Regions from separate parts of the Clostridium lapidicellarium genome, predicted to be linked through region 2. Evidence: riboswitches for the same ligand, from Rfam matches in the RefSeq annotation. Region 2 holds a riboswitch; each other region holds the start of a gene.
The links. Region 2 has a riboswitch for S-adenosylmethionine ahead of AB8S09_RS09800 (YezD family protein). Riboswitches for the same ligand answer to the same signal wherever they lie in the genome.
Positions count from the first base shown of each region.

Region 1: linked by a shared signal. The riboswitch ahead of metK (methionine adenosyltransferase) and the one ahead of AB8S09_RS09800 (YezD family protein) in region 2 are both predicted to bind S-adenosylmethionine.
Region 3: linked by a shared signal. The riboswitch ahead of AB8S09_RS04380 (methionine ABC transporter ATP-binding protein) and the one ahead of AB8S09_RS09800 (YezD family protein) in region 2 are both predicted to bind S-adenosylmethionine.

Region 1 covers NZ_JBGFFE010000002.1:211,001-221,025, reverse strand. Annotated here, with positions in the region: gene spoIID (stage II sporulation protein D) at 1-997, shown strand, start outside; gene AB8S09_RS03040 (M23 family metallopeptidase) at 1,154-1,867, shown strand; gene spoIIID (sporulation transcriptional regulator SpoIIID) at 2,117-2,371, shown strand; gene AB8S09_RS03030 (rod shape-determining protein) at 2,472-3,503, shown strand; gene yyaC (spore protease YyaC) at 3,515-4,048, opposite strand; tRNA gene AB8S09_RS03020 (tRNA-Thr) at 4,305-4,380, shown strand; tRNA gene AB8S09_RS03015 (tRNA-Tyr) at 4,385-4,469, shown strand; tRNA gene AB8S09_RS03010 (tRNA-Val) at 4,489-4,564, shown strand; tRNA gene AB8S09_RS03005 (tRNA-Tyr) at 4,599-4,683, shown strand; SAM riboswitch class I at 4,741-4,851, shown strand; gene metK (methionine adenosyltransferase) at 4,922-6,097, shown strand; gene recD2 (SF1B family DNA helicase RecD2) at 6,230-8,467, shown strand; gene AB8S09_RS02990 (hypothetical protein) at 8,451-9,452, shown strand; gene AB8S09_RS02985 (ComF family protein) at 9,425-10,025, shown strand, end outside.
Region 2 covers NZ_JBGFFE010000013.1:24,614-34,638, forward strand. Annotated here, with positions in the region: gene AB8S09_RS09775 (cysteine desulfurase family protein) at 1-848, shown strand, start outside; gene thiI (tRNA uracil 4-sulfurtransferase ThiI) at 845-1,987, shown strand; gene AB8S09_RS09785 (S1C family serine protease) at 2,037-3,173, opposite strand; gene AB8S09_RS09790 (FxLYD domain-containing protein) at 3,160-4,401, opposite strand; gene AB8S09_RS09795 (DUF4317 family protein) at 4,549-5,739, shown strand; SAM riboswitch class I at 5,816-5,933, shown strand; gene AB8S09_RS09800 (YezD family protein) at 6,047-6,208, shown strand; gene sufC (Fe-S cluster assembly ATPase SufC) at 6,442-7,188, shown strand; gene sufB (Fe-S cluster assembly protein SufB) at 7,218-8,624, shown strand; gene sufD (Fe-S cluster assembly protein SufD) at 8,635-9,810, shown strand; gene AB8S09_RS09820 (cysteine desulfurase) at 9,803-10,025, shown strand, end outside.
Region 3 covers NZ_JBGFFE010000003.1:157,620-167,644, forward strand. Annotated here, with positions in the region: gene AB8S09_RS04360 (M20 metallopeptidase family protein) at 1-732, opposite strand, end outside; gene AB8S09_RS04365 (cell division protein FtsA) at 765-2,774, opposite strand; gene AB8S09_RS04370 (MetQ/NlpA family ABC transporter substrate-binding protein) at 2,984-3,814, opposite strand; gene AB8S09_RS04375 (methionine ABC transporter permease) at 3,843-4,523, opposite strand; gene AB8S09_RS04380 (methionine ABC transporter ATP-binding protein) at 4,540-5,616, opposite strand; SAM riboswitch class I at 5,788-5,896, opposite strand; SAM riboswitch class I at 6,040-6,156, shown strand; gene AB8S09_RS04385 (M20 family metallopeptidase) at 6,225-7,424, shown strand; gene AB8S09_RS04390 (gamma-glutamyltransferase family protein) at 7,508-9,115, opposite strand; gene AB8S09_RS04395 (prepilin peptidase) at 9,207-9,959, opposite strand.

The DNA.
Region 1 (10,025 bases), on a different contig from region 2:
AAAAAAATTTGCAATATCGGTATTAATGAGCATGCTTTTTATAATTTTGCTTTCTCTTGTTATGACCGGAAAAGGAGGTGTGGAAAAAGGTCTTCCTAAATTTATAATTAAGTCTAAAGCCGAACCTCAAAATATAAAAGTGTATATGACCAGGGAACATAAAATAGAAGAAATGACTCTGGAAAATTATGTTCTTGGAGTAGTGGCAGGAGAAATGCCGGCGGAGTTTTCCGAGGAAGCTCTTAAGGCCCAGGCCGTGGCAGCCAGAACTTTTGGTGTAGCTCACATGGAAGCATATGGAGGCAAAAAATATAAGAGCAATACAGGGGCGGATGTATGTGATACTGTTGAGTGTCAGGTATTTAAAAGCAAAGAGGAAAGAATGGATACATGGCCTAAATCAAAGGCCAATGAATATTGGCTTAAAATAAAGCAAGCCGTACAAGATACTTCGGGACAAGTGCTGTCATATAAAGGTAAATTAGTTATGGAACCTTATTATTTTGCGATAAGCGGTGGGAGGACGGAAAATGCAAAAGATGTATTTGAAGGGGGTGCAGAGTACTTGAAAAGCGTTGATAGCCCCGGGGAAGAAAATGGACATAATAAATATAAAACTTCTCTGGGAGTATCCTATAAAGATTTTGTAGATAAAATAAATTTGTATTATCCTGGTGCAAGGCTCAATGCAGGGAATTTGTCTAGTGAAGTAAGCATACAGGACAGAACAGAAGGTGGAGCTGTTAAAGAAATTAGACTTGGTTCAATTATTATATCTGGAACTAAATTCAGAGCTATTATGGGACTGAACTCCACAAATTTCAATATAAATTTTAGGGATAAAATTTATATTGATTGTCTGGGATACGGTCATAGGGTTGGAATGAGCCAATGGGGGGCAGATGCGATGGGTAAGAATGGTAAAACTTATGTACAGATTTTGAGTCATTATTATACTGGTATAAAATTGAAAGACGTGTCTTTATTTCTAAAGTAAATTTAATATTGTGAAAATGAGGTGAAGATTTCACCTCATTTTTTTATCCGGCTCCACCTGGAGCCAATAACCACTTGATGAAAAATTTAGAAAAAAATTTATAAAAAATGTATTTTTTGTTATTCTCTGGACAAACTACAAAAAGGAGGTGTTTATATGGACAAAAAATTTTCAAATAAAGCAATTAACTTTTTGAAAAAGGAGGGCTTTTACGTAATATTATTTATTTGCCTTTGTATAGTTGCAACGGTTGCACTATTAACTGCAAAGAATAATAAAGATCAGAGTGCCCAATTGCAAAAAAGTAATGCTATAGAACAAAAACAGGCAAAACAAACCGCAAAGACAGACAAAAATCCTTCTTCAACTTATGACAATGCCCTTCAAGTTAAAAAAAATAGTCGAACAAGTGCAAATGCCGAGCAGAAGACTTCAAAAGAGGTAGCTAATTCAATGAGTACCTCGTTTCAAAAACCAGTAGAGGGAATTATTGCAAGAGGATTTTCAGAAGATCCGGTGTATTGGAATTCTACTGGAACATATAGACCAAATTTAGGATATGATATACAAACGGATTTAGGAAAACCGGTGTTTGCAGCAATGGACGGGAAAGTTGAAGAAGTAAATACTGCAACGCAGGATGGAGTGGAAATCATAATAGATCATCAAAATGGCTTAAAGACAGTCTATTCTAATTTGGATCCAAATGTCAAAGTTAACAAGGGCCAAATGGTAAAAAAAGGATCAGTTATAGGAATAGTCGGCAAGAGCACATTGAGATCGGCTTATGAAAAATATGGAAATCATTTGCATTTTGCTGTTTTAAAGGGAAAAGAATTTGTTGATCCGGGAAAATATATAAAATACTAATAGTTGGCCGTTTCTCTTGAATTTTATTCAAAGTTTAAATTATGGGTGAACTCTGTCTGAACTTTAGAATTACTTTTTAGGGAGATGGCCTCCATAAGATGAATTTTGGAATATAAAAGGGCATATTTATATATGGAAAGAAAAGTTAGTGACAAAAGTTTTTGAATTAAATGAAAGAATATTCAAATAATTTTATTGATAGAAAACACTGAATATTAAAAAATGTTTATATGAAGGAGTTGATCGAATATGAAAGATTATATTGAAGAAAGAGTTCTGGAAGTTGCCAAATATATAATAGGCTCTAAAGCCACTATAAGAAAAACTGCAAAAGTTTTTGGAGTTAGCAAGAGTACTATACACAAAGATATGACGGAAAGATTACCTAAAATAAATCCCCAGGTTGCCCAGGAAGCCAAGAGTATACTTGATTATAATAAGGCGGAAAGACATATAAGGGGTGGAAAAGCTACTAAAATGAAATATAAAGCTATTGAAGGTTGAAAACATTCCTATTATAATTAAAATATGATATGATATTTAATGAATAAATATATTTGTGCTTTTTTATGAAAGGCAAGTTAGAGTAGGAGTGAAAAATAGGATGTTTTTTAATATAGGAACTGATATGGGGATAGATTTAGGTACGGCTACAGTACTTGTGTATGTGAAAGGCAAAGGGGTGATTTTGAAGGAACCCTCAGTTGTTGCCATAGATAAAAACAGAAGTAAAGTACTGGCTGTAGGAGAAGAAGCATGGCAGATGATAGGCAGGACACCAGGTAATATTGTTGCTATTCGTCCATTAAAGGATGGAGTTATATCTGATTATGATGTAACAGAAAAGATGCTGAGATATTTTATAGGAAAAGCCTGTGGGAAAAAGAGAATGTCTGCGCCTAGAATAGTTGTGTGTATTCCCTGTGAGGCTACTGAGGTCGAAAAAAGAGCTGTAATTGATGCGGCTAAAAATGCAGGGGCAAAAAAGGTATTTTTGATTGAAGAACCTCTTGCTGCAGCTATAGGTGCTGGAATTGATATAACCAAGGCAAGCGGAAGTATGGTGATTGATATAGGAGGAGGAACTACCGACGTAGCTATAATTTCACTGGGAGGAATAGTGGTAAGGGCCTCAATTAAGGTTGCAGGAGACAAGTTTGATGAAGCCATAATGAAATATATTAGGAAAAAACACAAATTGATGATTGGAGAAAGGACTTCAGAGGATTTAAAGATAAAAGTAGGTTCTGCATTTCATAAAGATGAGGAAAATAGTATGGAAATAAGGGGAAGAGATTTAATTACCGGACTTCCAAAGAATATAGAGGTGTCTTCTAAAGAAATGAGGATAGCCTTAAAAGAAACTGTAAATGCCATAGCAGACACAGCCAAGGCAGTATTGGAAAAAACTCCTCCAGAGCTGTCTGCAGATATAGCTGAAAAGGGAATTGTCATGACTGGAGGAGGGGCTTTGCTAAATGGTTTGAGCGATTTAGTACAGGAAGTAACCTGTGTCCCCGTGTATGTAGCTGAAGATCCAGTATCCTGTGTGGCTTTGGGTACGGGAAAGGTTCTCGGATATTTGGATAAGATGGAAGTCGTTTTTACAGGTGATGACATAACCTTGATAGATTAAATATGTCATAGCTACATTTTGTGATTATAGAGATAATATGAATGAATTAGTGAATGAAGTATTACTTCAGCCATATTTAGGATTAGATTTAGACGTATATTACTGCTGCTGCTGAATATACCTTCACTATTGTTTGAATCAACTATCCCTATTATTGATGAATCTCCTACGTTTGGGAGAGATTTTCCCACCCCTTTACCAGGGTGTACGGGAAAATCTCTTGCTTGTATTTCACCAATGGATTCAATCTCGCCCAGACAGGCATCAATTCCTATGATACTGTTGTGGGGATGAAGTGATTTTATGCTGTTTAATTTATTTTCAATATTTAAAGCATGTATTGGTTCTGAGATTGTGCCATAGACGGGAAGTGGGAAATTTTTACGATTTAACAGGGTACCTACTAGGGGGCCGAGGCAGTCTCCTATGTATCTGTCTGTGCCGATGCACACTATAATGTTATCTTTATTTATATGATCTTTCAAGAAATAAGCTAAGTCGTAGTATGCCAGCGGGTTTTTATAATTTGATTTTATTTTACTCAATACATTCACCTTCTTTTATGCATGCAGTGCTTATGATAATATTTATGGGGTACACTATATATAATCTATATGATTGACTCATGTAAAATATTAGATCTAAATTATATGTATATGATTTTAAAAGAGATGTTGAGTTATAAAGAGAAATAAGCAGTTAATATTGAATTTCAATGGAATATGAAATTTGAAAATAACCTTATAAAAATGTATACTAAACTACGTTAAACGTTAAACATCGTTGTATTTATTACAATGTGCTGGCATAGCTCAGCTGGTAGAGCAACTGACTTGTAATCAGTAGGTCGTGGGTTCGAAGCCTACTGCCAGCACCAATGTGGAGGAATTCCCGAGCGGCCAAAGGGGGCAGACTGTAAATCTGTTGTCAGTGACTTCGATGGTTCGAATCCATCTTCCTCCACCAATAATGATGTTAAGATTACGGGCGCATAGCTCAGCTGGGAGAGCATCTGCCTTACAAGCAGGGGGTCACAGGTTCGAGCCCTGTTGTGCCCACCATTTTTATAATGAATTCTATATCAGTACAATATGTGGAGGAATTCCCGAGCGGCCAAAGGGGGCAGACTGTAAATCTGTTGTCAGTGACTTCGATGGTTCGAATCCATCTTCCTCCACCACAAGAGCACTGAAAAGTGTTTTTTATTTTGTGAATATTGTAAGCTTACCGTAAAAAACTCTTATCCAGAGAGGTGGAGGGAAAAAGGCCCAATGAAACCCGGCAACCAGGGAAAATTTTTAAATTTACCAAGGTGCCAATTCCTGCAACGTGATTTGCAAGATAAGAGAGCTGTTAATTATTTAACCTCTTCTTATTGGAAGAGGCTTTTATTTTTACATGATGTGGAGGTATTGAAAGTGAGAAAGTTATTTACATCTGAATCAGTTACAGAAGGACATCCGGATAAAATGTGTGATCAGATTTCAGACGCTATTCTAGATGCCATATTGGAGAAGGATCCTTATGGCAGGGTAGCATGTGAAACTGCCACTACTACAGGAATGATATTAGTTATAGGAGAAATATCAACTAATTGTTATGTTGATATTCCTAAAATAGTAAGGAAGACCGTAAAGGAAATAGGATATACCAGAGCTAAATATGGATTTGATTGTGATACCTGTTCTGTAATGACTTCTATAGATGAGCAGTCATCAGATATAGCTTTGGGAGTTGACAAATCCCTGGAGGCTAAAAGTGGACAGATGGAGGAAATAGATGACATAGGAGCGGGAGATCAGGGTATGATGTTTGGATTTGCAACTAATGAAACTCCTGAATACATGCCTATGCCCATATGTTTGGCCCACAAATTGGCAAAGAGGCTGGCACAGGTTAGAAAGGACGGTACATTGAAATATTTGAGACCGGACGGCAAGACCCAAGTAACCATAGAATATGAAGATGATAAACCGATTAGGGTTGACAATATAGTGGTATCTGCCCAGCATGATGAACGGGAAGCTAAAGAGCAGATTGAAAAAGATATAATTGAAAATGTCATAAGACCAGTTGTACCATCCAAATTTTTGGATAAAGATACTAAATATCTTATAAATCCTACAGGAAGGTTTGTGGTTGGAGGCCCCCAGGGAGATTCGGGACTCACAGGGAGAAAGATAATAGTGGATACATATGGCGGATATGGAAGACACGGCGGCGGTGCATTTTCAGGAAAAGATCCGACTAAAGTAGATAGATCCGCTGCTTATGCTGCAAGATGGGTGGCAAAGAATTTGGTAGCTGCAGGCGTGGCGGATAAATTAGAAATACAACTTGCCTATGCTATAGGGGTGGCAAAACCAGTGTCCATAAATGTGGATACCTTTGGTACAGGAAAATTGCCAGCAAAGAAAATAGTTGATATAGTGAAGAGGGTATTTGATTTGAGACCTGCTGCTATAATAAAAGATTTGAATTTAAGAAGACCCATATACAGGCAGGTTGCAGCCTATGGACATTTTGGCAGGACGGATATAGATTTGCCTTGGGAGAAATTAGATAAGGTTGACGAAATAAGAAAATATATTTAGATATAAAGGGAAGTGCCTTGAAATTATTTTTAAAAATAGTTTTACAGCACTTCTTTTTTAAAGTTAAATTGATGTGTTATAATTGTATTCAGAGATATAGAATTTGATAGTTATTTAATTGGGAGAGATTCTATGCAGGATTTACAGGGAATTATAGAGGATATAATATTTCAAAATAAGGATAATGGATATGTAGTTGCTAAAATGAAAGAAGAAGAAAATACGGTAACTATAGTAGGATGCATACCCTATATTGTTGAAGGACAGAATCTGAAAGTCCTGGGAGAATGGGTACAGCATCCCCATTTTGGACGCCAGTTTAAAGTTCAGGTTTGTGAGGAAATAACACCTAACACCGTTACTGGTATAGAGAGATATCTGGCATCTGGAGTTATATCCGGCATAGGACCTGTTACTGCCAGAAAAATAGTAAAGAAATTTGGAGAGAATACTCTTCATGTACTGGATGATGACATAAATAGATTAAGGGAAATTGAGGGCATAGGAGAGAAAAAAATAGCTTTAATATCAAAATCATATTCTAAACAAAATGAAATACGAAATATAATGATTTTTTTACAAACTTATGGTGTAACTCCAAATCAATGTGTGAAAATACACAAAAAATTTGGAGGCGATTCTGTGCGTAAGGTAAAAGAAAATCCCTATATACTTACAGAAGAAATTGCCGGAATAGGCTTTAAAACAGCTGACAGAATAGCTAGCAGCCTTGGAATAGAAAAAAATTCTGATTTCAGGATACAGAGTGGAATAAGGTATGTGGTAAATAAATTTTGTAGCTTGGGAAATACCTATATGCCTATAGGCAGGCTTATGGAAAAAGGTAAAGATGTACTTGGTGTGACTGAAAAGGAACTTGAAAAGAATTTGTATGAAAATTCTATAAACGGAAAAATAAAACTGGAACAGTGCGGTGGTGAACTCTGTGTATTTCCAATGACATATTATTATTGTGAATTAAGTGTGACTAAAAAAATTTTGACTTTAGCTTTTGCAAATTATAAGGATATAAACTTTGATGTAGATAGAGAAATTGAAAAATTTGAAAAAATAAATTGCATTGAATTTGCGCCTTCTCAGAAGGAAGCCATTGAGGGAGCTGTAAAAAATGGTGTAGAGATAATAACTGGCGGACCTGGTACGGGCAAAACCACAATTATAAATTGTATAATTCAACTATTTGAAAAGGCAAATTATAAAGTCCTTATGGGAGCACCTACCGGTAGGGCGGCGAAGAGAATGTCAGAGGCCACTGGGAGGGAGGCAAAGACCATACATAGATTACTTGATATGGGAGTGGAAAGCGATGAAAAAGCTATGTTTTTCTCCAGAAGTGAAGAGTCACCTCTCCAATGTGATGTTGTGATTGTAGATGAGGCTTCCATGATAGATATAATGCTCATGAATAGCCTGTTGAAGGCCATTTCAGTTGGAACAAGGCTTATAATAGTGGGAGATGCGCAGCAGCTTCCTTCAGTGGGACCGGGAAATGTACTAAGGGATTTTATAGACAGCGGCTGCATAAAAGTAGTTAAGTTGAAAGAAATATTTAGACAATCGAAAGAAAGTATGATTATAGTAAATGCCCATAGAATAAATTCTGGGAAAATGCCAATTTTGAATAAGAAATTCAAGGATTTTTATTTTATAAAGTGCAGGGAACCTCTGGCTATAATGAATACGATAATAGACTTAATTAACAGAAGACTGCCCAATTTCAATAAAGACTGGAATAAAATGCATAATATTCAAATATTGTCTCCCATGAGAAAAGGTATTTTAGGTGTGTCAAATCTAAATGTAAAATTACAGAAGGTGCTAAACCCGGGATCTTCTGAAAAGAAGGAAAAAAGGAATGGAGCCGCTGTATTTAGAACAGGTGACAAGGTAATGCAGATAAAAAATGATTATTCTTTAAAATGGACTGGAATTTCAGAACAAAATTCAGAGGAAGGTATGGGAATTTTCAATGGCGATTTTGGATATGTTGAGGATATAGACAATGATAAAAATACATTGACTGTTATTTTTGATGAGGATAAAAAAGTCATATATGACAGCATGCATCTGGATGAATTGGAATTGTCCTATGCAATAACTATACATAAAAGTCAAGGCAGTGAATTCCCAGTAATTATTCTTCCAATGTTCATGGGTTCGCCTTTGCTTATGAACAGAAACCTCTTGTATACTGCTGTAACCAGGGCGAAGCAGATGGTTGTACTGGTAGGAGATCTGAATGCTTTAAAATTTATGATAAATAATAATAGAAGTTTTGAAAGATATTCCCTATTAAAACATCGAATAATGGATATAATGGAGAGTGAAACAAATGTTACCTTGGAATGAGATGAACTTTACCAATAAAATAAAGGATACGGCAGGTGAAATAATAAAGTGGAATAACTCCGGTGGACAAATCTTAAATGTTATTTCTCCTCCATATAATTCTACAAGGATCTTTATGGACATTATCAATGCATATACAAGGCAAAATAAAGATGTGCTCTATGTTACAGAAGAAGAACCCAGCAACGTTGACATAATAAACAATATAAAAAAATATACGGATTTTAAGGGCTATACCTATGTAAAAGATGGAAAAAATAATGCAAACTGTCTATTTAAAGTATGTAACTTCTGCAATGCACTTAAATTAAGGGAAAAATTTCAATTGATAATATATGATGATATAAATAGCTTCCCATTGCATGGTAAATATGAGGTAATTGACTTGATCCACAGGCTTATGTGCGGACATGGTAAAGCAATTGTATATTCCATAGAAAATATATCCGGGAATGGTGAGGAATTGTTTTTCCCTCTTGCGGAGGGGGGGCCTATAGTGGAGCCTAGAACTGTACTTACCAGATTTGACATGAATAGAGACATTCCGTTCGTGGTATATGACTATTTAAAATGGTCATTGAGTAAAAATACAGGAGTTGTAATATACGTTCCAGATAAATTGAAGATAACAAATGTTTATTCGTATATATACAATTATTGCAGAAATTTATGTAAAAATATTGTTTGTTCTATTAATAGAGAGGAATTTTATCCAATGAAGAATTCAATACTGATAACAGATAGTTTTGATGAAGTTATATCCTGTGGAAAAAATTCAAATGTGATGGTGTATTTTGCAGACAATACGAGTTTTGATTATAAAAAATTTGTCTATCTGTGTGGGAACGTAAAGAGAGGTGGAGAAAATTCAAAGGGAGAGGTTATAATGGTGGCCAATTTGAAGACGGAAGATATGCGGAAGGCCAAGGATATAACCAGCAACTTTAATAGAGAAGCATGGGACATGGATTTGTTGAAAATTTAAGCTTTTTATGGGATTGCATATTGGAACTGATATATTGTGGAGATGAAAAATGTATTCTCTGTAAAAGTGATTTGTATAATGATAGATATATATGTAAATCATGTAAAAATAATATAAAAATCTGTAAAGACAGTTTCAAAATTGGAAAAGGTTGTCACCAATTTAAATGCTACAGCAGCTCATACTATTCGGGATCCATGATGGAGCTTATAATAAAATTGAAATACAAAAGCTCTTTTAGATCGGGAAATGTCATAGCCTCCTATATGAAAGACACCATACATAGCAACGATATATCCTTTGATGTATTGACCTATGTTCCTATGACGAAAAAGTCATTTAAAAAAAGAGGGTATAATCAAAGTGAATATTTAGCAAAAACCCTCGGAAAATATTTTAGAAAACCTGTTGTGAGTTGCCTGACTAAAATCAAAGATACCAAGGATCAAATAGGATTGAATGAGAAGGAACGGTGGAATAACATTGAGGGAAGCTTTAAGGTGTTTGATAACCATTTCATCAATGACAAAAGTGTTTTATTGGTGGATGATGTTATAACAACTGGTGCCACTG
Region 2 (10,025 bases):
GCGTTTTGAATACTTGTAGGGCTCTGGAAAAGTGCGGAGTCAAGGTTACATATCTTGATGTGGACAGCAGCGGACGTATTGATATTGATCAGCTTGAAAAAAATATAAACAAACAAACCCAGCTGGTCAGCATAATGCATACGAACAATGAAATTGGCACAGTCCAGTATATTGAAGATATAGGAAAGCTCATAAAGGAAAAGAGCGGTAGGATAAAATTTCATGTAGATGCGGTTCAGGCATACGGAAAATACGATATAGACGTTAAAAAAATGCACATAGATCTGCTGTCTGTCAGCGGCCATAAGATACACGGACCTAGAGGAATCGGAATCGCCTACGTGAGAAAAGGTCTAAAACCAAGACCTTTGATATACGGAGGCGGACAGGAGAAGGGCCTTAGATCGGGTACGGAAAATTTAGCCGCCATTGTGGGGCTTGCAAAAGCTGCTGAAAAAATATATGAAAATAGAGATAAAAATTTTCACCATACAGCTGAGGTAAAAAGATATTTCATGGAAAAACTCGCTGGCATGGATGGGGTTAAAATAAACAGCAGTGGAGCGGAGTATTCACCCTATGTACTGAGTGTTTCATTTATAGGTGTCAGAGGAGAAGTACTGCTTCATATGATGGAAGAAAAAGGTATTTATGTTTCCACGGGTTCCGCTTGCTCTGCTAAGAGCAGTAAAAACAGTCACGTACTGGAAGTTATTGGATTGCCCCAAGACTATATAAAAGGTACTATAAGATTTAGTTTTGGAGAAGATAATTCAAAAGAAGAAGTGGACTATACTGTGGATGTGCTTGACAAATCTTTAAAATTTTTAAGGAGAGTAGGTAAATGAAAAAGTTGCTGCTTGTGAAATGTGCTCCGGAAATATTCCTGAAAGGATTGAATAAAGGAAAATTTGAGAGAAAGTTAAAAAATAATATAAAAAATGTTTTTAAGGACACTGATTATTCTTTTGTGGTGGATCAGGGAAGATGGTTTATAGAATGTGATGATTTGAAGAGAGGCATAAAAAGGCTTAAGAACGTATGTGGGATATCAGAAATATGTGTAGTGGATGAAGTAGATTCCAACATGGAAAGCATCGAGTCGCAGGCTCTTGAAAATTCCATGGAAAATGAAGGTAAAACTTTTAAAGTTGTGACAAAAAGGGCAAATAAAAAATTTCCTCAAACTTCCATGGATGTAAGTAGGGAGGTCGGAGCCTATATACTTCAGAATACACATGGATTATCTGTTGATGTAAGAAAACCTGATTTTTTTGTAAATATAGAGATAAGAGATAAAACCTATGTATATTCAAGGAGAATCAAGGGTATAGGGGGAATGCCCTATGGTACTAACGGCAGTACCATGCTTTTGCTTTCAGGCGGCATAGATTCTCCGGTGGCAGGTTATATGATGGCGAGAAGGGGAGTACGTTTGAATTATGTATATTTTCACAGCCACCCTTATACCAGCGAAAGGGCCAAGGAAAAAGTCAAGGAATTGGCTGGCGTATTGAAAAAATATACGGGGAGTGTAAATCTCTATGTGGTTCCCTTCACAAAAATACAGATGGGTATTATTGAAAATTGCAGGGAAGATGAATTGACTATAATAATGAGGAGATTTATGATGAGAGTAGCCTGTGATTTGGCTGCCAGGTACGGTATAGATTCCGTGACTACAGGAGAAAGTATAGGTCAGGTTGCAAGCCAGACCATGGAGAGCCTTGTCGTAAGCAATGATGCGGCGGACAGACCTGTGTTCAGGCCCCTCATAGCCATGGATAAAGTGGATATAATGGATGTGGCGAGGAAAATTGGTACTTATGAAATTTCAATACTTCCCTATGAAGACTGCTGTACCATTTTTGTACCCAAGCATCCCAAAATTAAACCGAGGCTTGAGGAGATAAAGAAGGCGGAAAGTGTTCTGGATATAGATGCTCTTGTAGGAGAGGCTATAGAAAATACCGAATTTTTTAATTGAAGTTAAAAAAATGAATGCTGCAAAAAAACAGTTTTGCGGCATTCATTTTTTACTGCTGTTTTGCGGGTGTGATTTTACCGCTTAAAATTTTTAGGCTGTTATTTTCATAACCTATAGTGTAAATTACATTGTAGGTGTTTGTTCCTGAATTTGTTTCATTTCCCTCCAATGCCTCGATTGATGCTGAAACCTCAATGCTGCCATTTTCCATTTGGTGACAGAGCATATTGTCCGTCTTTACAGATATGGTTTGAAGGTAACTTTTCCGGAAGTTTTCATAGGGTATTTTTCCCTGCCAGCCTGATCCAAGTAAGGAATAAGCAGTCACATAGTCTTTGGAATTTAAGCTGCTGTAGAAATATGAAACCAGATAGACAGCATTTTTTGTAGATGGTTTTGGATTTTCATATGAATCCCTATTTTGAGTTGAAAATTCGGTGGTATTTGTATTTGAGGACCAGCTGTCCAGCATTGGAGTAACCTGGTTTATTGGTATACTGAAACCCACTGATTTATTATCCGCTTTTGTGGAAATTATGCCTATAACTTGTCCTGTATTTTTATCTAAAAGAGGACCGCCGCTATTTCCAGAAGATACGGGAACAGAAATCTGGTAGACATTTTTGTATTGATAATTTTCCAGACTGAAGTTTATGTTTGATCCGCTTATTATACCTATGTCAGCTGTATTTTGAGGGCCGAGCGGACTTCCAAGCGCTATTATTTCATCTCCTATATCTGCTTTTTTATCTCTTGAAATTTTCATGGGATTTTTTCCCTTTAAGGCGTCAACCCGGACTAAGGCTATATCTGTAATTTCGCTTTTACCCAGGAGTTTTCCCCTGTATGTTTTAGTATCGGCCATTCTTATAATTATAGGAAGTCTGTCTTTTATCAAATGTGCATTGGTTACTATATCACCTTTTTTATCGTATATAAAACCAGAACCAGTTGTACTCTTACTGCCATTTTTTACTTCTAAGGATACCACTGATTTTTGATTTTCGTGGATTATTGAATTTAGATCCCTTGTTTTAGAGGTGCTCGTTACTTCAGTTATATTTCCCAGCTTGGATAAATTTTCGGAAGGTTTGGACCTCATATTTTTATGTATGGTAAAACATGCGGCAGTACTGGCACTTATCAGTATTGCCGATATAATAACAGAAATTTTATTTATCTTCATGACTGTCCTCCTGTGGTAATGACCAGGTTATTTTTGTAATTTTGAAGTGATGTCCCTTTGGCATTTTATATTCTGTATTTTCAAATTTGCCTGTTTCATTCACTGATAGCTGGTTGGGATAAACGTAGGTAGAATCGTTTCCAAGTTCAACATTGTTGCAGTCGTATATGGTGTAGTATATTTGTATGGAACTTACGGGTTTTGTAGCTATGTTTTTGACAGTTCCATTGATTGTGAGATCTCCATATTTATCTATATCAGTGGAAGATGAAATTACTTGAACTGCATTGGTTTTGTTGTTTTTATCTTCAAGGGCAGCTGAAGCTATGGCATTTTGAATTCTAGTCTTTTCGGCGGTTTCAAAAGAATTTTTTTCAGATATTACAACTTGTTTAAATTTTATCAGCTTTTTATCTCCTGGATTATAGACAATACCTTTGTTTATAGTTTGAAGTGCAGAGGTGAAATCATTTTTTTTCAAATATTCATTGGCTGTGTTATAAGCTACGGTACTTATCCTCTTTCTAAGTTCCAAAGCGGTTTCGCCGGCTTCTTTCACATTGTAGTTGGATATTTTGTTTAAAAGTTCAGCCAAATCCTCTATGCTGCTTTTATTGTTCATTTCATTTTTTATCTGCAGTACAGTTATATCCATTCTCTTATTTTCTATATTTTTATTTAATAGTGAATAAAAGTTTCCGGCTTTATCGGATATCAGATTTGCAGCTTCATCCAATTCATTCGAAGCCATGTTGTAGTTCTTATCTTTTATGTAATTATCTGCAATATTTATATGTAAATCCACAGTTTTGCCATCCTGTAAAAATATTTTATCCGCTTTTAGAGTTTTGTTGTTCGGACGTAAATTTGAAGCTCTATCTACTAGAGAACAAGCACCTGATATATTTCCTTGAAGAGCCATGTTTTCAGCGGCAATTCTATTTTTTTCGACATATTTAGAAATATGGGTTTCATAGAAATAGGATGCACAGGTGAAACTTAAAGCGAGTACTGCGGACAGAAGCGGCAGTGTTATATTTTTGTTTTTGTAAAAGGGTACCCTGTGATGAATTTTGGCCTTGGTACTGTTTTTTGCCCTATTGTCCGTTGATTTTTCCAAAGCCAGGGCATTTAGCTGATCTTCTCTTATATTTTCTTTAAGAGCTTGTCTTATATTATAAATTTTAATTGTGTTTTCATTTGTATTTTCAGATTTTTTACAAGACATTTCGTTATTCTCCTTAAATTTTTATGTTTATATTGTATCAAATTTTTTTGATTTATACTATATTCTTGGCAAATGTTATTATATTTTGTTAAAATAAGTATGTATAAGGTGAATTTATAACTTATTTTGTAGAGCGGAGATGTGAAAATGAATAAAAAAGATTTGTCGAATATAAGAAGAGAATTTAAATTGGGTAGCTGCATGCTGCCTATTAAAGAAATTTATAGTGTGTATCTAAAAAAAGACGGCGGGAATATAATAACGAGAGATCTGGAGTATTTTGAAAGAATGGAGATAGAAAAAAGGGAGCTCTATTTGAATAATTTTAGAAAGGTGCTTACAGGATCCCTGGATTCCAAAATATTTGAACTTGATTTCGAGAAAAAGAACGGGCGGGAAGATACTGGTTCAGATGACGGTGAAAGTACGCAGCATATACTGTACAGCGCTTTAAGTTCCAGGGAAAACATAGCTGCTTTTGGAGACAAGATAGTTGACAGGATATCTGAGAATTATACATATGATACGGACGTGGTGATAAATTTCGTGAAAGCAGAGTATTACAGCAGTAATAAAAACAGGGGTCATAAAAAAGACGATGCTGAAGATTACATGCAGTCTGTGGAATTTATATTATGCAGTGTAAACAAAGTGGAAATTCCAAAGAAAGTATTGAAATTTGATTATAGTGAAATGAAATTTAAACCCAATTCTGCATTGGACATGATTATAAATTTAAATGCACCACTGGATGGTTTTATGTTTCCGAGTTTTACCTGCGGATGTGTGGATATAAACAAGGTAGTATACTACTCTTCTAAGAAGAAGCAAATTAACAGCACTTTTGTGGAAAAGGTATTGGAATGTGCCGTAAAACCTACTGCTCTTGAAGAAAGGGAAAATTTCAAAAATGTGTTGAATACGGTGGTAGGAGGCAAAATAAAACCAGGTGTGATGGAAAGTATATATGGGAGAATAAATGAAAAATTTGAAAGAGAAGATGAAGAGGATGAAGAGCCGGTGTTGGATACGAACGAGATTGCCAGGGTTTTGAAGGAAAGCGGTGTGGAAGGTGTCAAGTCCGTAAAAAATGCCTTTCAAGAAGTATGCGGCGGAGATCATGAGTTTAAGGCGAGAAATGTAGTTCCCAATTTTAAAAGTAAATCAGTGAAAATTGAGAACGAGAGTGCAAGTATAACCATAAGGCCTCAAGACCTGGGCAGTGTAAGGCAGATAGTGGATAAAAGAGGGAAAAAATGTCTGCTGATAGAGCTTAAGGAAGGTATGTCCATAGACGGACTCAGCTTGGAAACTGAAAATGCGGAAGGTTATATTTAATTGAATAAAATAATTAAGAATTTGTTGACCACGTTGATTTTATGATATATAATTAAAACTAATAATTTAATATTGATCCTTATCAAGAGAAACTTAGGGAATGGCCCGATGAAGTTTCAGCAACCCGTGCAGCTAGACATATCAATGCATGTAAGGTGCTAAGTCCATCAGAATGCAGTTCTGGAAGATGAGGTGAGTGCAGAATCTTAATTTGAATCTTTTACGTTTATTTGATATAAATCCTCTTCTTTTATGAAGAGGATTTTTTAATTGGCTCATAAATTAATATAAAGGGGGTAATATTAAAATGGGAGAGAAAGTTGTAAAGAAGAAAAATCAGATCTCAGAGCAGCATATTAAAAAAATATTACAGTCATTGAAAAGTATAAATTACGGCTCGATAACGCTGGTTATACAGGATGGAATAGTGATTCAGGTAGAGACAAAGGAAAAGATAAGGCTTAAATAAAATTACGTGGTTTGAAGGGAACTGGGATATTATCAGAAAATAAAAACTTTTAGGGAAAATATAAAATGGTATTTCATTGTTGATTATTCGATAAATAAATAGTAAAATATAATCAGATACAATGTTGAGTATTTAAGTCGGGTATTTTTATCGCAGCTATATACTCATTTACATTGTAGTTGATTTTTAAAATCAAATATGACTTAAATACTCTGATATAAAGGAGAGATATAATGGGAAAAAAATTATTGGAAATAAATAATTTAAAGGCGGAAGTTGAAGGTAATGAAATATTAAAGGGAGTTGATCTTGAAATTAGGAAAGGTGAAATCCATGCTATAATGGGTCCCAATGGAGCGGGGAAATCTACCCTTGTAAATACTATAATGGGCCATCCCAAATATGTTGTATCAGCAGGGGATATAATATTTGACGGAAAGAAGATAAATGACTTGAAGGTGGATGAAAGGGCAAGGCGTGGAATATTTATGTCCTTTCAATATCCTGAAGAAATACAGGGAATAACTGTTGAAAATTTTTTACGCAACGCAAAAGCTGCTGTTACAGGCAAGAAAAGTGGAATACTGGCATTTAGAAGGGCATTGAAGGAGAAGTTAAAACTTTTGAAAATAGATGATAGCTATGCAAAGAGATATTTGAATGTGGGATTCTCAGGTGGAGAAAAAAAGAAAAATGAAATACTTCAAATGGCGGTGCTTGAGCCTAAACTTGCCATGCTGGATGAAACTGACTCGGGACTTGATGTGGATGCAGTTAGAATAGTGTCAGAAGGGGTAAGCAAACTCAGGACGGAGGATAATTCCGTACTTATAATCACACATCACAACAATATTTTGGAATATTTGAAACCTGATTATGTCCATATACTTGTAAACGGAAAAATAGTTAAAACCGGCGATGCGTCTTTGGCTGAAGAAATAGAGGAAAATGGATACGATAAGTTTAAGGCACTGGCTTAATTAATTGTCTTAAAGGAGAGGTGTTTTTATTGGAAAAAGAAAAAACTCGTATAGAGGATATAAAAAGAAATATTTACGATATGAAAAATAAGGATGAATCCAGTTATAAAACTAGTTCCGGTCTTACAAAAGAAATAATAGAAGAGATATCTGATGAAAAAAATGATCCCGATTGGATGAGGGAATTCAGGCTTAAATCCCTGGAAATTTACAATAAGATGCCTATGCCGAGCTGGGGACCTGATCTGTCGGGTTTGGATATGAACAATATAGTTACTTATGTGAGGCCCAATACCAACATGAAACATGATTGGAATGATGTGCCAAAGGATATAAAAAAGACTTTCGATTTGCTTGGAATACCCAAGGCAGAACACGAGTCTCTTGCAGGAGTGGGTGCTCAATACGATTCGGAGATAGTCTATCATAATGTGAGTGACGAGTTGAAAAAACAGGGCGTCTTATATATGGATATGGAAACGGCCATAAGGGAGCATGAAGATCTGGTAAGACCTCTTTTCATGAAACTTGTACCTCCAACTGATCATAAATTTGCAGCACTTCATGGGGCAGTTTGGTCTGGAGGTTCCTTTGTATATGTACCGGAGGGAGTCCAGGTTAAAATACCGATTCAATCCTATTTTAGATTAAACGCACCGGGAGCAGGTCAGTTTGAGCACACCTTAATAGTGGTGGAAAAGGGAGCAAGTATTCACTATATAGAGGGCTGTTCTGCACCTAAATACTATGTGAATAACCTGCATGCAGGCTGTGTGGAATGTTATATAAGAGAAGGGGCCTCTCTGAAATACAGTACTATAGAAAACTGGTCCAGGAATATGTATAATTTGAATACCAAGAGAGCACTGGTGGATAAAAATGCCCATGTAGAATGGGTCACCGGTTCGTTTGGCTCCAAGGTATCCATGTTATACCCAATGAGTATATTGAAAGGAGAAGGAGCAAGGTGTGACTTTACGGGAATAACTTTCGCAGGTGCCGGACAGTATCTGGATACAGGCTCCAAGGTTGTTCATGCAGCTCCGAACACCACATCTGTAGTGAATTCCAAGTCCATTTCCAAAGATGGCGGAGTTTCCATTTATAGAGGCCTTTTAGGCTCTACAAAAAATGCAGTGAATGCAAAATCAAGTGTATCCTGTGAGTCGTTGATGCTGGACAGCAAGTCCAGGTCAGATACAATACCTATTGTAAGTGCAGCCAACAATAATGTTGATATAGGACATGAAGCCAAAATAGGTAGAATAAGTGACGATGCCATTTTCTATCTGATGAGCAGGGGGCTTACGGAAGAAGAAGCCAGAGAAATGATAGTTACAGGGTTTGTTGAACCTGTGGCAAAAGAACTTCCACTTGAATATGCAGTGGAAATGAACAATCTAATTAAATTGGAATTAAAGGGAACCATAGGATAGGAGGTACTTTATGATAGATAATAAGGAAAATTTGAGTAAGAGAAAAAATATAATTTCCAAATTGAAAGACAAGAAGGATTTCAGATTAAATGAAGCCTATGTACCTACTTGGAAACATCTTGGATTGAATAATTTTCATATTAAAGATTATAATTTTCCTGAAATAAATGAATACAATGCAGATTATATGGATTTTAAAGCTGAAGATTTTAAAAATGTGTATTTGAAAGACATAAGGGAAATCGATGGAAAAAGTCTCACAGGCTATTCCAGTTTTAAAGATGCCACTTCTGTATCAAAGGATTTTGTAAGGCTTGCGGAAAATGGCTTTAATTCAGGTGTATTTCTAAAAATTCCGGAGAATAAAATTTTAAATTCACCTATAAGGCTTAATTTTAATTTGAATTCACAAAATCCGTCAGTTATAGATCAAAATATAATTGTAGCTGGACCAAACAGCAAAATTACACTGGTGGTGGATTATTACACGGAAGATGGAGACATGGAGGTATTTCACAACGGCCTGACTAAAGTCTTTGCAGGAAGCGGATCCGAAGTGAATGTCGTAAAGGTCCAGAGAATGAATAACAGGGCATCCCATTTTGATTCCAATATGGCAGAGGTGGAAGATGGAGCCAAGGTAAATTGGGTTACAGTAGAAATGGGAAGCAAGATAAATGTTACAAATTATAACTCGGATTTAAAAGGTCAGCGCAGCAGCGCCGATATATATTCGGCTTATTTGGTTGACGGAGATAGAAAACAGGATCTCTATTATACTACCAACCATTTTGGCAAAGAGAGCACAAGCAACATGATTATAGAAGGAGTGCTGAAAGACAGGGCAAAAAAAGTTTTCAAGGGAAATATAGATTTCAAGATGGGATCCTCTAAATCCAAGGGAGCTCAAGCCGAAGAAGTTCTTCTTCTAGATCCGACAGTGAAAACTGACACCATTCCAATGCTTCTCTGTCAGGAAGAAGATGTAGACGGGCAGCATGCAGCCAGTGTAGGAAAAATAGATGAAAATCAGCTTTTCTACCTGATGAGCAGAGGATTTGATTATGGCGAAGCAGAAAAATTGATTATAGAGGCCAGGTTTAGCCCTATATTTGATAGAGTTCCCGCAGAGGATTTAAGAAAGTTTTTATCTGAAGAACTTAGGAGGAGGATTGTAAATGAGTAATGGGAATGTAATGCAGAGGGATATATTGGATGTAAATAAAATAAGAAAAGATTTTCCTATACTTTCCATAAAAGTAAAGGGAAAGGATTTAGTATATTTTGACAATGGTGCAACTACACAAAAGCCAATTTCTGTTATAAAGGCTGTGGAGCATTATAATGAAAATTTGAATGGGAACCCTCACAGGGGAGCTCATTATTTGGGGGTTACATCCA
Region 3 (10,025 bases), on a different contig from region 2:
TGCTGTTCCTCCATGAATGGAACCTACTGTAAGTACAGCCGGATCCACGGGGGGAAGTTCTCTGCTTACGATTTCCTGGAGGGCCAAAACCACGTGGCTTGCTATAACTACAGGATCAATTCCCATATTTGGTCTTGCACCATGAGCTCCCAGACCCTTTATCTTTATGGTGAATGGATTTGAAGCTGCATTTACCACTCCAAATTTCAAACCTATATCTCCAACTTCTATATTTTCCTCCACATGGAGGCCTATTACCCTGTCTACTTTCGGATCTTCAAGTATGCCTTCCTTTATCATTATTTTTGCACCGCCTGTAGTTTCCTCGGCCGGTTCAAAGAACAATTTAACATTTCCCTTAAGTTCGTCTTTTACATCATTTAAAATTTTTGCCGCTCCAAGTAAAATGGTGGTATGGGCATCATGTCCGCAAGCATGCATCCTGCCCTTTACCTGTGAATGATAGCTGCAATTTTTCCTGTCCTGCAGGGGTAGGGCATCCATATCAGCCCTTATGCCTATGGTTTTATTTCCATTTCCCCTTATTATGGCACATATTCCCGTACCTGCGGTCTCCCTATATTCTATATTCCAGGATTTCAAAAATTCCTTTATTTTTCGGGAAGTTCTCTTTTCCTCATACCCCAGTTCGGGATACATATGAAGATCCCTCCTGACATCAACAAGCTTCTCCTTCATAGATTTTGCAATTTTTAAAAAATCTTTATCCATATAATCAATATTTACCTCCAATGAATTTGGAATTATTCCCATCCTACTTCTATTACGTCCCCATCTGAGAGGGCGTCATAATAACCTGCATTTTCACCATTCAGGCGCAAAAATAGCTTTCCCCTTACTCTAGTTAAATCAAATTCTATATGGTTAAATATATCTACAAATATATATTTCCTTTTTCCTGTGAGTACCACGTTTTTCCCATTTGCAACTACAGTTATCTCATTAGCAGCAGCTTTTAAGTTTTCACTTTCTGTTTTCGGTTCTTCCTTTTTAGACGGAGAATTTTCAGTTACCCTGTAGATCCTGTCCCCTTCATTTATTATATAGTTTTTGTCTAATTTTTCGCCGTTCAAATAATATATTAAATTATCTTCATCGTCATTATCCGAAAAATATTTTTCATAATCTCCGAGGGTTTTGGGAAATGCTATGTTTACATTATCCCCTTCATTTATATAACTGTCAATCTTAACTTTATTTCCGTCTATATATGCCAGGGGTTCTAAATTTTCTATTATGTCGTTTACAAAAAAACTTATGGAATAAACTTTTTGTACATAGTCTGTAATTTTAGGTGCAGCTTTCTTACCATTTACTGCATACTTTATTTCTATGTTGTCTCCTTCTTTAACCTTATCATCCATGGTCTTTTTCAAGCCGTTTATAGTTACCTCGGCATTGGAAGCCAGGGTTCCAAAAGCCACCCTTTTAATATCGTTTAGTACAAATCTTATATTTTGACCGTTTTTACCTATAAGATTACCGGGATCTACACCGGCCTGCAGCATGACGTCCATTACAGTATGGTTATGGGAATTAAACAGACTCACTACATTTCCATTCAGAATAACATCTACAAATCCATGTCCCAATCTCCTTATAGAAACCAAAGCTATACCCAAAACCGTCACCCCTGCACTTCCAAGAGAATTGTCCCTGCAGACGCAGTCCTGTACCGAATGTCTGTCCTTTATTGCAATTCTGTTAAGCGGCAGATTCAATTTTTCAGCTATAAAATCTTTCAACTTGGGAGTATGCGCTCCTCCTCCTACCAGAAAAACCGCACTGGTCGACCTTCCTCCATTCAATTCCACAATGCTTTCACCAATTTCATCTGCTATTTTCTTTACGGCAGGACTTATCAGCTTCACTACATCTTTGGAAGCAATTCTATTTTCCATTCCTAGAACATCTGTATAAGTTATATCCTTCACTTTACCACATTGCTTCTTTATTTTTTCACCTTTATTGAAATCCACCATATATTTTTGCGATATTATTTCAGTAATTTCATCGCCGGCCTGAGGTACCATGCCATATGCACTCACGGTATTCTTGTCGCTTATAGCTATATCAGAAGTTCCCGCCCCAACATCAACCAAAGCCAGATTCAAAAGTCTCAAATTTTGGGGTAAGGCAGCTTCCATAGCCGCTATAGGCTCCAAAGTCAAATTCACCACCTGAAGTCCCACTTTTTCCATGACGGAATATAAACTGTCAATTACGGAACGTGGTAAAAATGTAGCTATAATCTCCGCCGATATTTTTTCCCCTCTCTGATACATAAGATTCCCTATGAGGTAGTTATTCAGATAATACCCCTTTACACTGTATCCAACACAATACAGCCTTCCTTTCGTATCTTCATTCACCTTTTTTTCTGCAGATTTTACTGCAGTCAATTCCAGACTTCTTATAGTATTTCTGTCTATTTCCTTATTATAGTCAATTTTCATTTCTTCCTTTACGGACACAGTTCTCAAAAATCTTCCTGCAGCAGCTATTGACACATTTTCCAATTTTATATGTAAATCCTTTTCTATTTTATTTTTCACTGCATTTACCGCGTTAGCCACAAGACTTACATCGTGTATCTGTCCGTCAATCATGGCTCTTTTTTCATGTTCCACATAGTATTCGGATATTACAACGAATTTTTTATCTTTAACTATACCTGCAGTGCCTATTACAGATCTCGTCCCTATATCTAGTGCAAAGACCACGTCCTCTGGGTTTAACTCTTTCAAATCCATAATGTTTACCTCTTTTTTCATAGTTTAAGGTGTCATAATATTGGCGGGAACATACTCCTCCGCCTAAAATTATTATAAATAATTATAAAATATTTGTAAAATATAAGTCACCGATATGTATAGGCGCACGAAAGTGATTATTGGATTTATATTAGGATAAAGAAAACGCCGGCCATGATTATATGCCGGCGGATCAATATTAGTTATTTCTAAAAGACAGGAACTTCTGCACCTTTGTAGGTTTCTTTTATAAGCTGCTTTATCTCATCAGTCTGATAAGCTTTGACTACTTTTTTATAAGTAGCATTATTTTTGTCCTTGTCTCTAGCTACAATTACATTTATATATGGTTTTGCATTTTTACTTGATACATTCTCCAGATAAATTGAGTCCTTGACAGGATTAAGCTTGGCATCTATGGCTACACCGCTGTTTATTATGGCTGCATCAACATCTTGAAGCGTTCTTGGAATCTGAGTTGCAGCAAGTTCTACAAATTGAATTTTCTTTGGATTTTCCGCCACATCCTGAATTTTAGGCAATAGTCCAACTCCTGATTTCAATTTTATCAAGCCTGCATTCTGAAGCAAGTTCAGCCCTCTGCCTTCATTTGTAGGATCGTTGGGGATAGCTATTTTTGCACCTTCCTTGATATTTTTAAGAGATTTTATTTTCTTTGAATATACGCCGAGTGGTGCGAGTACAGTTTCACCTATAGAACTGATTTTCAGATTGTGTTGAGATTTAAATTTATTGAGGTACGCATAGTGCTGAAATGAATTCAAATCAATTTCTCCTTCGGAAAGTGCCATATTAGGACGTACATAATCTGTAAAACTTACAATTTGCAGATCAATATTTTCCTTTGCCAGATTTTGTTTGACCTTATCCCAGATTTTATGATCATCACCGGTTATACCTATTTTAACCACCTGCTTTTTATTACTGCCAGTAGCCTGTCCTGTGCTGCTTGAACCGCAGCCTGCCAAAACTCCCAAAGATAATACAATTGTTAAAAATAATCCTAAAAATTTTTTCATTGTTAAAGACCTCCCTTAGTTCATAAACTTAATGTGTTGTCAATCTTGATAAAGTATCTCCTATGAATTGAATGACATTTACAATAATCAAAAGCACAATTATAGTAGCTACCATGACATCTGTTTGAAAATACTGGTATCCATAACGTATAGCAAAATCACCAAGACCTCCCCCTCCTACAGTACCGGCCATAGCGGACAGACCGATAAGGCTTATAACTGTTATTGTAAGGGAATGAATAATTCCAGGTAATCCTTCGAGGAGCATTACCCTGAATATTATTTCAAAAGGACCTGAACCCATTGACTGTGCTGCTTCAATTACTCCATTATCCACCTCAAGCAGTGACGATTCAATTTGTCTGGCAATGAAAGGCGTACACCCGAATATAAGTGGTACTAAAGCACCTTTTGTGCCTATGGTAGTTCCTGCCAAAAGCCTTGTGAGGGGAATTATGGCCGCAAGAAGGATAATAAATGGTATGGACCTGAAGATATTTACTATCTTGCCAAGTATACTGTTGACAACTTTATTCTCCAATATGCCCCCTTCTCTTGTCACAACCAATGTTATTCCCATTATTGTCCCGACTATTGTCGATATAATTCCCGAAATGGCCACCATGTAAAATGTTTCAAATATTGCTTTTATCATTTCAGGATATAGATTTACTAGATTTGGCGCTATTTTTGCTAGAAATTCACTCATTTTATCACCTCAAAGATTAATTGTTGCCAACTTTCAATTTGACATTGTCCTTTTTTTCATCCAGGTATTCCACCTTTATATTATTTTCTTCTAGATATCTTATCGAGCTGTCTATTCCCTCAGTTGTGCCGTTTAATTCCACAACCAGATTTCCTATGGGAACATTTTGGATAATCTCTATATTTCCAAATAGTATACTGGCGTCTACCTTAAACTTTCGGGAAACTTTTGAAATAAAGGCTTGGGCAGTTCTCTGGCCTGTAAAAGATATTTTAACTATGCTTTCCCCCTCGGTTATCTGTTTTAATTTTCCCAAAGAATTTTCTTTCCTGAGAAAATCATATATTTTGTCATAATGGAACAGAGAAGATATAAATTTTTTAGTTATAGGAGCTTTGGGGTTCGTAAACACATCTATTATATTTCCCTGTTCCACTATTTCACCAGAGTCTATAACAGCCACTCTCTGGCATATTTCTTTTACTACCTCCATCTGGTGAGTTATAACTACTATGGTCAATTTCAATCTATCATTGATACTTTTTAAAAGCTTTAAAATCGATTGAGTTGTCTGCGGATCCAGAGCCGATGTGGCCTCATCACATAAAAGCACTTCTGGATCATTGGCCAGGGACCTTGCAACCCCGACTCTCTGCTTTTGTCCACCGCTTAACTGTGATGGATACATCTTTATCTTGTCACTTAATTCAACCAATTTCAAAAGGTTATTTACCTTTTTTTGTATGTCTTTTTTGCTAAATCCCTTTCCCTTCAGCGGATAGGCTACATTTTCAAATACAGTTCTATTTTTCATCAAATTGAAATTTTGAAATATCATTCCTATTTTTTCTCTACTCTTTCTCAGATCCCTGGAGGATAAATGAGTGAGATTTTTCCCATTTACAATCACCTCTCCGGAAGTTGGTTTTTCCAACAGATTTATACAGCGAATCAAGGTACTCTTTCCTGCCCCACTATATCCTATAATTCCAAAGATCTCACCCGCCTTAACATGCAGGTTGATATTTTTTAAAGCCTGAACCTTACCGGTTTTATTCTTATAAACTTTGTTGATATTCTTTAGCCATATCATTCTTTTCACTCCTTTAGAAACAGTAATTTCATATATCAAGATGCATTTGTATTACCGAATGAATATTACCAATATTTTTAAAATAATAGCTTTTGAATAAAATAATATATCCCCTTCCAAAAGAAGGGGATATATGGAATAAAAAAACCCTCGGAAGGGTTTTTATACCTTTCCTCATCTTTCAGAACAACGTTCTGCTGGATTTAGCACCATCACATAACAGACATATGTGGTTGCTGAAACTTCAACGGGCCAGTCCCTCAGTTTCTCTCGATAAGGATATGTTAAATTTTTGTGACTTACCTTATATGCTAGATTATACAACTTATTTTCATTATGTCAATATCTAATTCAAAATAAATTTTTTTGTTGACAAAATTCATTTAAAGCTCTATTATGATTATTGATAAATTTAATAAAAAATTCTTATCCAGAGAGGTGGAGGGACAGGCCCATTGAAACCTCGGCAACAGACTTTGTTTTAAAAAGATACTGTGCCAATTCCAGCAGGTTTGTTTTTACAAACTTGAAAGATGAGAAGGGAATCATCCATCTCTTCTTTATCTCAAAGAAGATTTTTTTATGTTCAAAAAAGAGGAGGATTATTCATGAAAACAGGATATATCAAGGATTACCAAAAGGATATAATAAATGAAATTGAAAACAAGAGGGATGTCTATATAGATATGAGCCATCAAATACACGACCATCCTGAAATAGGAAATCAGGAAATCTTTTCTTCCGGATTACTTGTAGATACTTTGGAAAAAGAGGGCTTTTTTGTAAAAAAAGCTTTAGCCGGACATCCAACTTCTTTCATAGCGAGAAAAAAATCTCGTAAAGGTCCTGGTACGGTTATTGGACTTCTAGCAGAATATGACGCGCTTCCCAACTTAGGACATGCTTGCGGTCATAATATCATAGCTTCAGCAAGTACAGCTGCAGCTATATCGCTGTCGAAACTTATAGATAAAATTGGTGGAGAAATTGTGGTATTTGGCACTCCTGCCGAAGAAGGCGGTGAAAACGGCAGTGCAAAGGCAAGCTTTGTAAAGCATAATCTATTTGAAGGCGTAGATGCATGCATGATGATTCATCCTTCCAATAACAATTATGGAACAGTTAAATCCCTGGCAAATGATCCAATTCAGTTTGAATTTAAAGGAAAAGCCGCACATGCAGCAGCTTGTCCTGAAAAAGGGATAAATGCCTTAGACGGGGTAATCCAGTTGTTTAATGGAATAAATGCTTTAAGACAGCACGTTACAAGCGACGTGAGAATACACGGCATTATAACCGACGGCGGATCTGCACCAAACATTGTCCCAGACTATGCTAAAGCTAAGTTTTTCATACGTGCCTCCAAACGGAGTAGCTGCAATCAAGTAACAGAAAGAATTAAAAATGTCGCCAGAGGAGCAGCTCTTATCACAGGCGCTAAAGTCAACATAAGCTTTTTTCAAAATAAAATAGACAATTTTCTAGTCAATAATACGTTTGATAAAATATTTGAAGAAAATTTAAACCTGATCGGGGAAAACTTTATAGACGAAATTCCCGAAGGGCTTGCCTCGACAGATGCAGGCAATGTAAGCCATGTAGTTCCCACTATTCATCCACATATAAAAATAGGCAGCAGCAAATTAGCGGCTCACACTCCTCAATTCAGGGAAGCTGCCATATCAAAACAGGGAGACGAAGCTCTTATAATTGGAGCCAAGGCATTGGCATTAACAGGTCTCACTCTTCTTACAGATAAAGGCAGGTTGAATGAAATAAAAGATGAATTTAACAGGCAGCATTCTTAAAAATATTTACAACTTTTACACTTCGGAGATAGATCTGTACAAAAACAAATCTGTCTCCACAATTTATTTTGGCATCAAATTGTTTACCAGGAGTATATAACGCCGTCGCCTCTCCAATCTGTGCCTCCGAATAGAACTCCAGCTTCATTTCTGAATATTATCTGTCCTCTCCCAAATACATCGGTATTAATTTCATAATTTACATAATGACCTTTTTCATATAAACTTTCTGCCAGATATGGTTGAAACTGCTTCTCAAGTTTTACATTTTTCCCCGAAGTCCAGAACCACCTTGGAGAGTCTAATGCAGCTTGAAGATTCAATCCAAAATCAATAATATCCATCAGAACCTGGATATGTCCCTGAGGCTGCATAAATGCCCCCATAACCCCAAAAGGCCCTACCGGTTTATTATCCTTCATCAAAAATCCTGGAATTATGGTATGGTATGGTTTCTTCCCAGGTTCAAGAGAATTTATATGATTGTGATCAAGCGAAAAACTATTTCCTCTATTGTGCAGGGCAATGCCTGTCCCAGGTACAACCAATCCGGAACCGAAACCCATGTAATTGCTCTGTATATAAGAAACCATATTTCCCTCACCATCTGCAGTGGCGATGTAAACAGTTCCTCCATCCATATTTTTGTATATCTTCGGCATAAAAGCAGTTTTCCCTATTTGCTTTCTTCTTTCCTCCGCGTAGGACTCTGACAATAAATCTTCTATATTGTTTTTCATCTTTTTCGCATCTGTGATATACTTTAAAGAATCTTCAAAAGATAATTTTACGGCCTCAATTTGCTTGTGACAAGTATCAGCAGAATCTTTTCCCTCAAATTTAAATCCCTTTAATATGTTAAGTGCCATCAAAACAGTTATTCCCTGAGCATTGGGAGGCATTTCATATACATCATATCCCCTATAATCTGTACTTATAGGTTCTACCCATTCAGGATGAAATTTTTCCAGATCTTCTTTTCTTATATATCCTCCGGTATTTTTTGAAAATTCATCTATTTTTTCCGCCAGTTCACCTCTATAAAAATCTTCTCCCAGTGTCTCGGCTATAATTTTTAAAGTTTTTCCGTGATCCTTTAAGGTCACAATTTCTCCTATTCTCGGTGCCCTTCCTTCAGGTGCAAAAGTTTCAAACCAATATTTAAATTTATCCTCTTTTAGATAGTGTTTAAATTCCCTGTAGGATTTCTCCCAAAGGCGTCCAACAGTTGGAGTTACAGGATAACCTTTTTCCGAATATTCTATGGCAGGTGTCAAGAGATTCTTAAAAGAAAGTTTTCCAAACCTTTTCCACAGTGCCGACCATGCAGCGGGGATTCCGGGGACATTTACAGTTTCCCATCCGAATCTCGGCATCTGTTTATATCCTTTTTTTCTTAATATGTCTATAGATATATTTCTTGGAGACGGGCCGCTGGAATTTAAGCCATAAAGTTTCCCCCTGTAACATACTATTGCAAAAGCATCTCCCCCGATTCCATTGGAAGTCGGTTCACATACAGTGGATGCAGCTGCTGTGGCCACGGCGGCATCCACTGCATTTCCCCCATTTTTTAAAATTTCAAATCCGGCTTCTGCTGCAAAGTTCTGTGAAGTGGCCACCATGCCATTTTTCCCATAGGACATAGCTGTAGACGTTTTATATGGGTTGTATAAATGATTGAATTCCATAATTTCCCCCTCTTAAAAATTTTTTGTCAATTCTGAAAATTATGTTTATATTATAACAATATTTTATTATTTAAGCAATTCGTGATGTTCCCTAAATAACATAAAGGTTTACTATATTTCTTCCCAAGAATATAGCAATGATTGAAGATATTGAAATAAACGGCCCAAAAGGTATATAATCCTTTTTTGATTTTTTACCTGATAAAATTAAAATTAAGCCTACAATTGAACCCAGCATAAAAGACAAAAAGATCGCTGCAAAAGACAATTTAAGCCCTAAGAACAACCCACAAAAAAGACATATTTCCATGTCACCCCATCCCATTCCACCTCTTGTGACAAATATTATAATTGTAAAAAATAGACCGCTTAATATTCCACCATATATAAAACTTTTTATTTCAAGACCCATATGCCAGTACAATAAAATAAACGCAAGTGCAAAAACAATACCTGTAACGATTGTGCTGAAATAAACATCCGTAGTGTTGAAATCTATTACACTCACAACGATTAAAATACCTGTAAACACGGCATATCTAGCAAATTCAATGCTCAATCCAAACTTCACATACAGCATCAGATATAAAAATGCTGTGGCAAATTCTATTATGGGATATCCTGCAGATATTTTTTCACCACAATACCTGCATTTCCCCCTCAGTACAATATAACTTACGATTGGCACCAAGTCAAACCACTTTATTTCCGTACTGCAGTTTGTACAGTGTGAAGACGGATATACAACGGACTCTCCTTTTGGTATCCTATAAATACATACATTTAAAAAGCTTCCAATTACAGTTCCAAAAATAAAAACAGCAACAGCATAATAAATATTCATATATGTTCCCCAATCTGCCATATGACCTAATAATATACATATCTTTTCGCATTATAGACAATTTTT